4 regions of the Pseudomonas sp. SJZ078 genome follow, and region 2 is predicted to be linked to each of the others. Evidence: predicted binding sites of a transcription regulator. Region 2 holds the regulator's gene; each other region holds the start of a gene.
What was found. The regulator sigma-54, encoded in region 2, starts transcription at its own class of promoters, with help from an activator protein. The targets are predictions, from matches to a motif close to ANTGGCATNNANNTTGCTNT.
Positions count from the first base shown of each region.

Region 1: the regulator sigma-54 is predicted to act here: its motif matches at 781-800, upstream of glnA (glutamate--ammonia ligase).
Region 3: the regulator sigma-54 is predicted to act here: its motif matches at 764-783, upstream of FBY02_RS05375 (CmpA/NrtA family ABC transporter substrate-binding protein).
Region 4: the regulator sigma-54 is predicted to act here: its motif matches at 958-977, upstream of FBY02_RS00125 (circularly permuted type 2 ATP-grasp protein).

Region 1 covers NZ_VIUG01000015.1:61,218-63,420, reverse strand. The annotation lists gene thiI (tRNA uracil 4-sulfurtransferase ThiI) at 1-564, opposite strand, end outside; gene glnA (glutamate--ammonia ligase) at 896-2,203, shown strand, end outside.
Region 2 covers NZ_VIUG01000002.1:69,220-71,422, forward strand. The annotation lists gene hpf (ribosome hibernation-promoting factor, HPF/YfiA family) at 1-78, opposite strand, end outside; gene FBY02_RS02160 (RNA polymerase factor sigma-54) at 156-1,652, opposite strand; gene lptB (LPS export ABC transporter ATP-binding protein) at 1,872-2,203, opposite strand, start outside.
Region 3 covers NZ_VIUG01000003.1:348,150-350,352, forward strand. The annotation lists gene FBY02_RS05370 (quinone-dependent dihydroorotate dehydrogenase) at 1-675, opposite strand, end outside; gene FBY02_RS05375 (CmpA/NrtA family ABC transporter substrate-binding protein) at 917-2,128, shown strand; gene FBY02_RS05380 (ANTAR domain-containing response regulator) at 2,142-2,203, shown strand, end outside.
Region 4 covers NZ_VIUG01000001.1:29,250-31,452, reverse strand. The annotation lists gene FBY02_RS00125 (circularly permuted type 2 ATP-grasp protein) at 1-743, opposite strand, end outside; gene FBY02_RS00120 (glycine betaine ABC transporter substrate-binding protein) at 1,335-2,203, opposite strand, start outside.

The DNA of each region.
Region 1 (2,203 bases), on a different contig from region 2:
GCCAGACATCAGCACCAGTGTCTGCTCCAGGGCCCCCAGCGGATACCCGCCGATGCCGTTGTGCTGGCTGTGGATGACGAACAACCGTTGGTCGCGAATTTCGATGCGCACTTCGACCTGCGGGTTTTTCAACGAAATACCAGCGGCGCCACACTGCCGGCGCAGTTGGCTGCCGACGTAGCGGTCCACGTCCATCGAACTGAACGGATGCTTGCCCGCACGCTTGCAACGTACCGAGAAAATCTTGCCGGCCAACGCATCGCCATAATGCAGCTTGCACTTAGCGACGATGTCGTCGAAATCCCCCAGCGGATATTCATCCACCTGCAGGAAATGCGCGATGCCCGGCATACAGGTCAGCCGCTCGGTCATCTCCTTCAGAATCCTGGGTTCGCTGACGCGGGTTTCCAGCTCGAGATTGTCCCACACGCCATTCACCACCACGACCGGGTCCAGATCACGGAGCACGGCACGGATGTTCTTGGCCAACTGCCGGATGAAACGCGTCCGGACCGGGCGGCTCTTGATGGTGATTTCGGGGAAGACTTTTACGATTAGTTTCATGAAAACAGCGCGCGAACGGCCAGCCGAAAAAAGGGGGGCGCGGATTATAGCGGAAATTGCTCAAGGTTTGACCAATTAATGTGTGCCTGGTTTTCAGTGCACCAAAACAGGTCTCACGCCGGCCAATACGCTACATTACAGTGCGCGACTGTCTGACAATCTACCGTTCAAGCCTTCAAAAGGCGTGGGTTTGGTGCAAAAAACCCAAGCTGGGGCACTGGCATGCAATTTGCTCCCTTGTGAGGCAGGTTGCCATGGCAGAGTATTCGCGCCGGCATCACTCATATCTACGGGCAAACCATTACCCCGCCCGAAGCCACCCGGAGGACATATGTCGAAGTCGGTTCAACTCATCAAAGATCATGACGTCAAGTGGATTGATCTGCGCTTCACTGACACCAAAGGCACTCAACATCACGTAACCATGCCGGCCCGTGATGCCCTGGATGACGATTTCTTCGAAATCGGCAAGATGTTCGACGGTTCCTCCATCTCTGGCTGGAAAGGCATCGAAGCATCCGACATGATCCTGATGCCGGACGACGAAACCGCCGTCCTGGATCCGTTCACCGAAGAGCCGACCCTGATCCTGGTCTGCGACATCATCGAACCATCCACCATGCAAGGCTATGACCGCGACCCACGCGCCATCGCCCACCGCGCCGAGGAATACCTGAAGTCCACCGGCATCGGTGACACCGCTTTCTTCGGTCCTGAGCCTGAATTCTTCATCTTCGATTCGGTCAAGTTCAAGTCCGACATCTCCGGCTCCATGTTCAAGATCTTCTCCGAACAAGGTTCGTGGATGTCCGACCAGGACGTGGAAGGTGGTAACAAGGGCCACCGTCCAGGCGTGAAAGGCGGCTACTTCCCAGTACCACCGTTCGACTTCGACCACGAGATCCGTACCTCCATGTGCAACGCACTGGAAGAAATGGGCCAGACCGTGGAAGTTCACCACCACGAAGTGGCGACTGCCGGCCAGAACGAAATCGGCGTGAAGTTCAACACGCTGGTCAAGAAGGCTGACGAAGTGCAGACCCTGAAGTATGTCGTGCACAACGTTGCCGATGCCTATGGCCGCACCGCGACCTTCATGCCGAAGCCCCTGTACGGCGACAACGGTTCGGGCATGCACGTTCACATGTCGATCTCCAAGGACGGCAAGAACACTTTCGCAGGCGAAGGCTATGCCGGCCTGTCGGACACCGCCCTGTACTTCATCGGCGGTATCATCAAGCACGGTAAGGCCCTGAACGGCTTCACCAACCCGTCGACCAACTCCTACAAGCGTCTGGTCCCAGGCTTCGAAGCGCCGGTGATGCTGGCCTACTCGGCTCGCAACCGTTCCGCCTCGATCCGTATTCCTTACGTGAACAGCCCTAAAGCCCGCCGTATCGAAGCCCGCTTCCCGGATCCGGCTGCCAACCCATACCTGGCCTTCGCCGCACTGATGATGGCCGGTCTGGACGGTATCCAGAACAAGATCCACCCTGGCGATGCCGCCGACAAGAACCTGTATGACCTGCCGCCTGAAGAGGCCAAGGAAATCCCGCAGGTTTGCGGCAGCCTGAAAGAAGCCCTGGAAGAGCTGGACAAGGGCCGTGCGTTCCTGACCAAGGGCGGCGTATTCAGCGAT
Region 2 (2,203 bases):
TCGGTCGAGTTTTTCGCCGATGTAGGTACGCAGGGGTTCGGTCACTTCCAGTTGGTGTCCACTGATGTTGACTTGCATACAGCTTCTCCTTCGTTGCCAGTGCATAAAGCGGCAGGCAGAAATGCCTGCCACTGGAACGCTGTGGCGTGGCCTTGTTACATCAACCGCTTGCGTTCACTCGAAGGCGCGATCCCGAGGGATTCACGATACTTGGCGACGGTACGGCGGGCCACCTGAATGCCTTGTGCCTCCAGTAAACCAGCGATCTTGCTGTCACTCAACGGCTTTTTCTGATTTTCCGCGGCCACCAGTTTCTTGATGATCGCGCGGATGGCCGTGGAAGAGCATTCGCCGCCTTCGGAGGTGCTGACGTGGCTGGAGAAAAAATATTTCAATTCGTAGATACCCCGTGGGGTATGCATGAATTTCTGCGTGGTCACCCGGGAGATTGTCGACTCGTGCATGCCCACCGCCTCGGCAATGTCATGCAGGACCAACGGTTTCATCGCTTCGTCGCCATAGTCCAGGAAGCCCCGTTGATGCTCGACGATCTGGGTGGCGACCTTCATCAGGGTTTCGTTGCGACTCTGCAGGCTCTTGATGAACCAGCGCGCTTCCTGCAACTGGTTGCGCATGAAGGTGTTGTCGGCGCTGGTGTCGGCGCGTCTTACAAAGCCCGCATATTGGGCGTTGACCCGTAGCTTGGGGACCGATTCCTGGTTCAGTTCCACCAGCCAGCGATCGTTGTGCTTGCGCACGATCACGTCCGGAACCACGTACTCGGGTTCGGTGGCCTCGATCTGTGAGCCAGGGCGCGGGTTGAGGCTCTGGACCAGTTCGATCACCTGGCGCAGTTCATCTTCCTTGAGCTTCATACGGCGCATCAGCTGGCTATAGTCGCGGCCGCCGAGCAGGTCGATATAGTCGGTGACCAGTCGCTTGGCTTCGGCCAGCCACGGTGTCTTGGCTGGCAGCTGGCGCAGTTGCAGCAGCAGGCACTCACCCAGGTTGCGGGCGCCGATGCCGGCCGGCTCGAACTGTTGGATACGGTGCAGGACGGCTTCGATCTCGTCCAGCTCGATGTCCAGCTCCGGATCGAAGGCTTCGAGGATTTCCTCGAGGGTTTCGTCCAGGTAGCCCTGGTTGTTGATGCAGTCGATGAGTGTCACGGCGATCAGGCGATCGGTATCGGACATCGGTGCCAGGTTCAGTTGCCACAGGAGGTGGCTTTGCAGGCTTTCACCGGCAGAGGTACGCGTGGTGAAGTCCCACTCGTCATCGTCGCTGCTCGGCAGGCTGCTGGCACTGGTCTGGTAGACGTCTTCCCAGGCCGTGTCCACGGGCAGGTCGTTGGGGATGCGTTCGTTCCATTCGCCATCCTCGAGGTTATCCACCGTCGGGGCGGCTTCTTCCTGGTAGGAGGTTTCCTGAATCTCGGTATTGGGTTTCTGCTCGACGTTGTCGGCCAGTGGATCGGTGTTGTCGAAGTCGTCGCCTTCTTCCTGGCGTTCGAGCATCGGATTGGATTCCAGGGCCTCCTGGATTTCCTGTTGAAGGTCCAGGGTCGACAATTGGAGCAGGCGGATGGCCTGTTGCAGCTGCGGTGTCATCGTCAGCTGCTGGCCCATTCTCAAGACTAGCGATGGTTTCATGGCAGGGGCTTAACACCTTATTCGCCGGCGCACATGCGCCATCCACTACAAGGGCGCCGAAGCGCCAAACCTTAAGCAAATTATATGCCTGAAACCGAGGTGTTTGCCTAGGGGTAGCTCTCAATTAGTTTCCCGATGATAGGGGATTCACTGAGAGCGTCCCGAGGCGCTGCCGGGTTGAATCGACGGCGCCGGGACAGCTTGCCAGGCACTTCGCGCTTACAGGCGGAACTCATGGCCCAGATACACTTCCTTGACCAGTTCGTTGGCCAGGATGGTGGCGGAGTCACCTTCAGCGATCAATTGACCGTCATTGACGATATAGGCGGTTTCGCAGATGTCCAGCGTCTCGCGTACGTTGTGGTCGGTGATCAGCACGCCGATCCCCTTGGCCTTGAGATGGTGGATGATCTGTTTGATGTCGCCCACCGAAATCGGGTCCACGCCGGCGAATGGTTCGTCGAGCAGGATGAATTTCGGTGCAGTGGCCAGGGCGCGGGCAATTTCCACCCGGCGCCGTTCGCCGCCGGACAAGCTCATGCCCAGGTTGT
Region 3 (2,203 bases), on a different contig from region 2:
TTCTTCGTCGGTCATGTCCGGCGCGATCTTGATCGCCAACGGCACATGCCGGCCATGGGTCACCGCCAGCTCGGCACGGCGCCTGGCCAGGTCGGCCAGTAGTTGCTTGAGGGAGTCACCGAACTGCAGGCTGCGCAGCCCCGGAGTGTTCGGGGAGCTGACGTTGACGGTGACATAGCTGGCATGGGCGTAGACCTTGTCCAGGCATATCAGGTAATCGTCGACGGCACGGTCCACCGGCGTGTCGAAGTTCTTGCCGATATTGATGCCCAGCACGCCTTCGTATTTGGCGGCAGCCACGCGGGCCAGCAGGTTGTCCACTCCCAGGTTGTTGAAGCCCATACGGTTGATGATCGCCTCGGCTTGCGGCAGGCGAAACAGCCGTGGCTTGGGGTTGCCCGGCTGTGGCCGTGGCGTGACGGTGCCGATTTCCACGAAGCCGAACCCCAATTGCGCGAAGCCGTCGATGGCCGCGCCGTTCTTGTCCAGGCCCGCCGCCAACCCGACCGGGTTGGGGAATTGCAGGCCCATCACATTCACTGGCAACGATGCCGGCGCCTTGCACAACAGACCATTGAGGCCCAAACGTCCGCCCGCGCCGATCAGGTCCAGGGACAGATCGTGGGAGGTTTCCGGGGAGAGTTTGAACAGCAGTTCACGGGCCAGGGTGTACATGGGCGGCTTTGACTCGGGCGACGAAATGAGGCGGCGATTATAGCCGCGCAACGGCGGTTCAAGCGAGGCGCCTGCACAAAACAGCGCCGATGGCATATGCCTTGCACCCCTTTGGTCATCGACGCTCATGCCAACGATGGAATGAGTGCCACACTGTTTGAAGGACAACGGCGTCGTCATCCGGCCTTGCTCTGGCATTCGTCCGGGTACGGCGCTTTTTTATGTGGAAGGTGATGCCCCGATGAATGAAATTCCAGCCCACCCCCTGGCTTGGGTCAATGGCAGCGACGCCCCGGAAAAGAGCGCGATCGACCTGGGTTTCATGGCCTTGAGTGATTGCGCCCCGATCGTGGTGGCAGCCACCCAGGGCTTCGCCCAACCCTACGGCCTGACCTTGAACCTCAAGCGCCAGACCTCCTGGGCCAACCTGCGGGACAAGCTGGTCAGCGGTGAAATCGATGCAGCCCATAGCCTGTACGGCCTGATCTACGCCGTGCACCTGGGCATCGGCGGTGTCGCGCCGACCGACATGGCGGTGCTGATGGGGCTGAACCAGAACGGCCAGAGCATCAATCTCTCCCACGGTTTGCAGGCAATGGGCGTGACCAGTCCTGAGGCACTGGAGCGCCATGTGCACCAAACTCGCTCGAAACTGACTTTTGCCCAGACATTCCCTACCGGCACCCACGCGATGTGGCTTTATTACTGGCTCGCCGCACAAGGCATCCACCCCTTGTCGGATGTCGACAGCGTGGTGGTACCGCCACCGCAGATGATTGCGCACTTGCAGGCCGGGCGTATCGACGGGCTATGTGTCGGCGAACCCTGGTGCGCCAGCGCGGTGAAACAGAACCTCGGCTTCACCCTGGCGACGACCCAGACCATCTGGCCCGATCACCCGGAAAAAGTCCTGGGCTGTACCCGCGCGTTCGTCGAGCAGTACCCCAATACGGCGCGAGCGTTGGTGATGGCGATCCTCGAGGCCAGCCGTTTCATCGAACAGAGCACCGAGAACCGTCGCAGCACCGCACAACTGCTGAGCGCCCCCGAATATCTCGACGCGCCGCTGGACTGCATCGAACCCCGCCTGCTGGGTACCTATGCCGATGGCCTGGGCAACAGCTGGCAGGATCCCCACGCCATGCGCTTCCATGGCAACGGCGAGGTGAACGTGCCCTACCTGTCCGACGGCATGTGGTTCATGACCCAATTCCGGCGCTGGGGCCTGTTGCGAGAAGACCCGGACTACCTGACCGTGGCGCAGGAGGTCCAGCAACTCGAGCTGTATCGCCAGGCGTGCGCGGCGCTGGGCATCTCAACCACCTTCCAGGCCATGCGCAGCAGCCAGTTGATCGACGGCACCCTGTGGGACGGCTCGGATCCGGCCGGGTATGCCCGCAGTTTCAAACTGCACGCCTTGAGCGATGCGGCTCCCCTTCTCGCCAGCCGCTGACAGGAGCCCGACCATGCTGCGTATCCTGCTGATCAACGACACCGCGAAAAAAGTCGGCCGCCTCAAGGCCGCCCT
Region 4 (2,203 bases), on a different contig from region 2:
AACAGGTCGGCGCCCTCCACCAGTTCCACGCCCATTTCCCGAGCCAGGAACGCATGTTCGAAGTAGGCGCTGTTGAAGCGGCCCGGAGTCAGGACCACGGCGGTGGGATTTTCCAGCGGGCTCGAACGCTTGAGAGTGTCGAGCAAAAGGTTCGGGTAATGATCGATGGGGGCTACCCGCTGAGCGGCGAAGAGCTCGGGGAACAGCCGCATCATCATCTTGCGGTCTTCGAGCATGTAGCTGACACCGCTGGGCGTGCGCAGATTGTCTTCCAGCACGTAGTAACTGCCATCACCGTCGCGAACCAGGTCGACACCGGCGATATGGGCGTAGATGCCCCGGTGCAGGTTCAGGCCCTGCATCGCAATCTGGTAACCCTCGTTGGCCAGCACTTGCTCGGCGGGGATGATGCCTTCCTTGAGGATGTGCTGTTGGTGATAGATGTCGGCCAGGAACATGTTCAGGGCCTGGACCCGCTGGATGCAGCCCTGCTCGACCTTCTGCCACTCACTGGCCTTGATGCTGCGGGGAATGATGTCGAAGGGAATCAACCGCTCGGTGCCCTGCTCGTCCCCATACAGGGTGAAGGTGATTCCGGCTCGATGGAACAGCAGGTCGGCTTCGCGTCGGCGTTGATCGAGCAGTTCGACCGGCGTGTCCGCCAGCCAACGGGCGAAGGCTTGGTAATGCGGGCGGCAGTCACCCTTGGCGTCATACATTTCATCAAAAAAAGCTCGGGGCATAGCCAACTCCCAGCCGCGTTCTACACGGCATTTCTTATTACTTCGTCATTCCAATGGTCCGGCCTTGCCTTGTGTTAATGAGCCCTGTTTTCTCTTGGCACCTCGATAGACATCCGTCTCTGCTGTGGCCTTTGCGTCTGGATGACGTGCGCCCCCTTGGTTAAATCCGCGTGATCAATCGCTCCCATAATTAATTGGCTTGAGCTCTGGAAGCGTAGCAAAGGCTATGCCTAAGCACGGAACAGCAAGAAACTGCTGGCGAAAACGGCGGAAAATTACGACCAGGCGAAATTCGATGTCTTTTTTGCGACAAGAACAGCCTCTATAGCTGAAACGTTTTATTTCAGCTTTCCCTGGAGGGCGCGGGAACGAGTCGAATAGGTGCACAAAGCCCGGTAACGGGGCGCGGATGCCCTGAAAGGGGGAAATTTTTACTCACTGCCCAGGCACAAACACGTATTGCCTAAACCTCAGGCGCAAAAAAAGGCATGCCGATTCGCCCGGCATGCCTTTTTCCGTCGCAACCTGCCCCGTGCCAACGGGTTTGAACTCCGGCGTACCGAAGCGGGATACGCGATGGATAACGTCTCGCTACAGTGTCTCGGAGACTTTCTTGAACACATCCTCAGGCACCCACCCTTTCCAATCGGCGGTGTGGTTACGCAAGTAATAGCGCGCCGTCTGCTCGGGAGTCTCCTTGTTGGAAACCATTCGGGTTGCCAGCGTCCGGATGGTGTCGGTTCCCACGAACATCGACTTCAGGAAAGGAAGGACGCCCGGATGCTCTTCAGCGAACTTGGCTGAGGTGTATTTATTCAGCGGGATATCTGCATAGGCACAGGCTTGTCGGCTCCCAACGCCTTCCTTGAATTGGGCGAGGCTTTGCTTGATCGCTTCCCAGCAAGCTTCGCTGTAGGCGGGCTCTTCCAGACGCGTGAGGGCCAGCTCGCCCATCAGGGGGCTCGGATCCCAGTAGTACGTCATGAAGGGCTGCCCTTTCTCGTAAGCGGAGATGATCGCGGCGTTGAGTGCCGACTCGGACTTGAGCTCCACAGGCGTGAACGTTTTATCGATCCCGTAGGTGGCCATTTTAATCAGATTGATTTCCCGGCACGCCCAACTGCTGATGCAGTTCAGCCAGGTCGGCTTGCCCGACCCCGATGCCTGCCTGAAGACCTCGGCATACCTGGGGAGATCGGCGACGCTTTTCAGATCGGGGGTCATCGGCTTGATTCCGCGCCCCGCATCGCCCTTGATCATGTAGGTAGGGACATAGAAAGCCTGGGTAAGACGTTCATACGTGGGGCCGAAATCGAGAATGGCTTTCTTCGCCGTCTGATCCTGGACCCACTGTGGCATCAGCGAGGTAAACACCTCCATATTGATATCGATGGCACCGGTCTCCATCGCATTCTGCATTTGTGCAATATCAAGGCTGACGGATTCCACTTTCATACCGT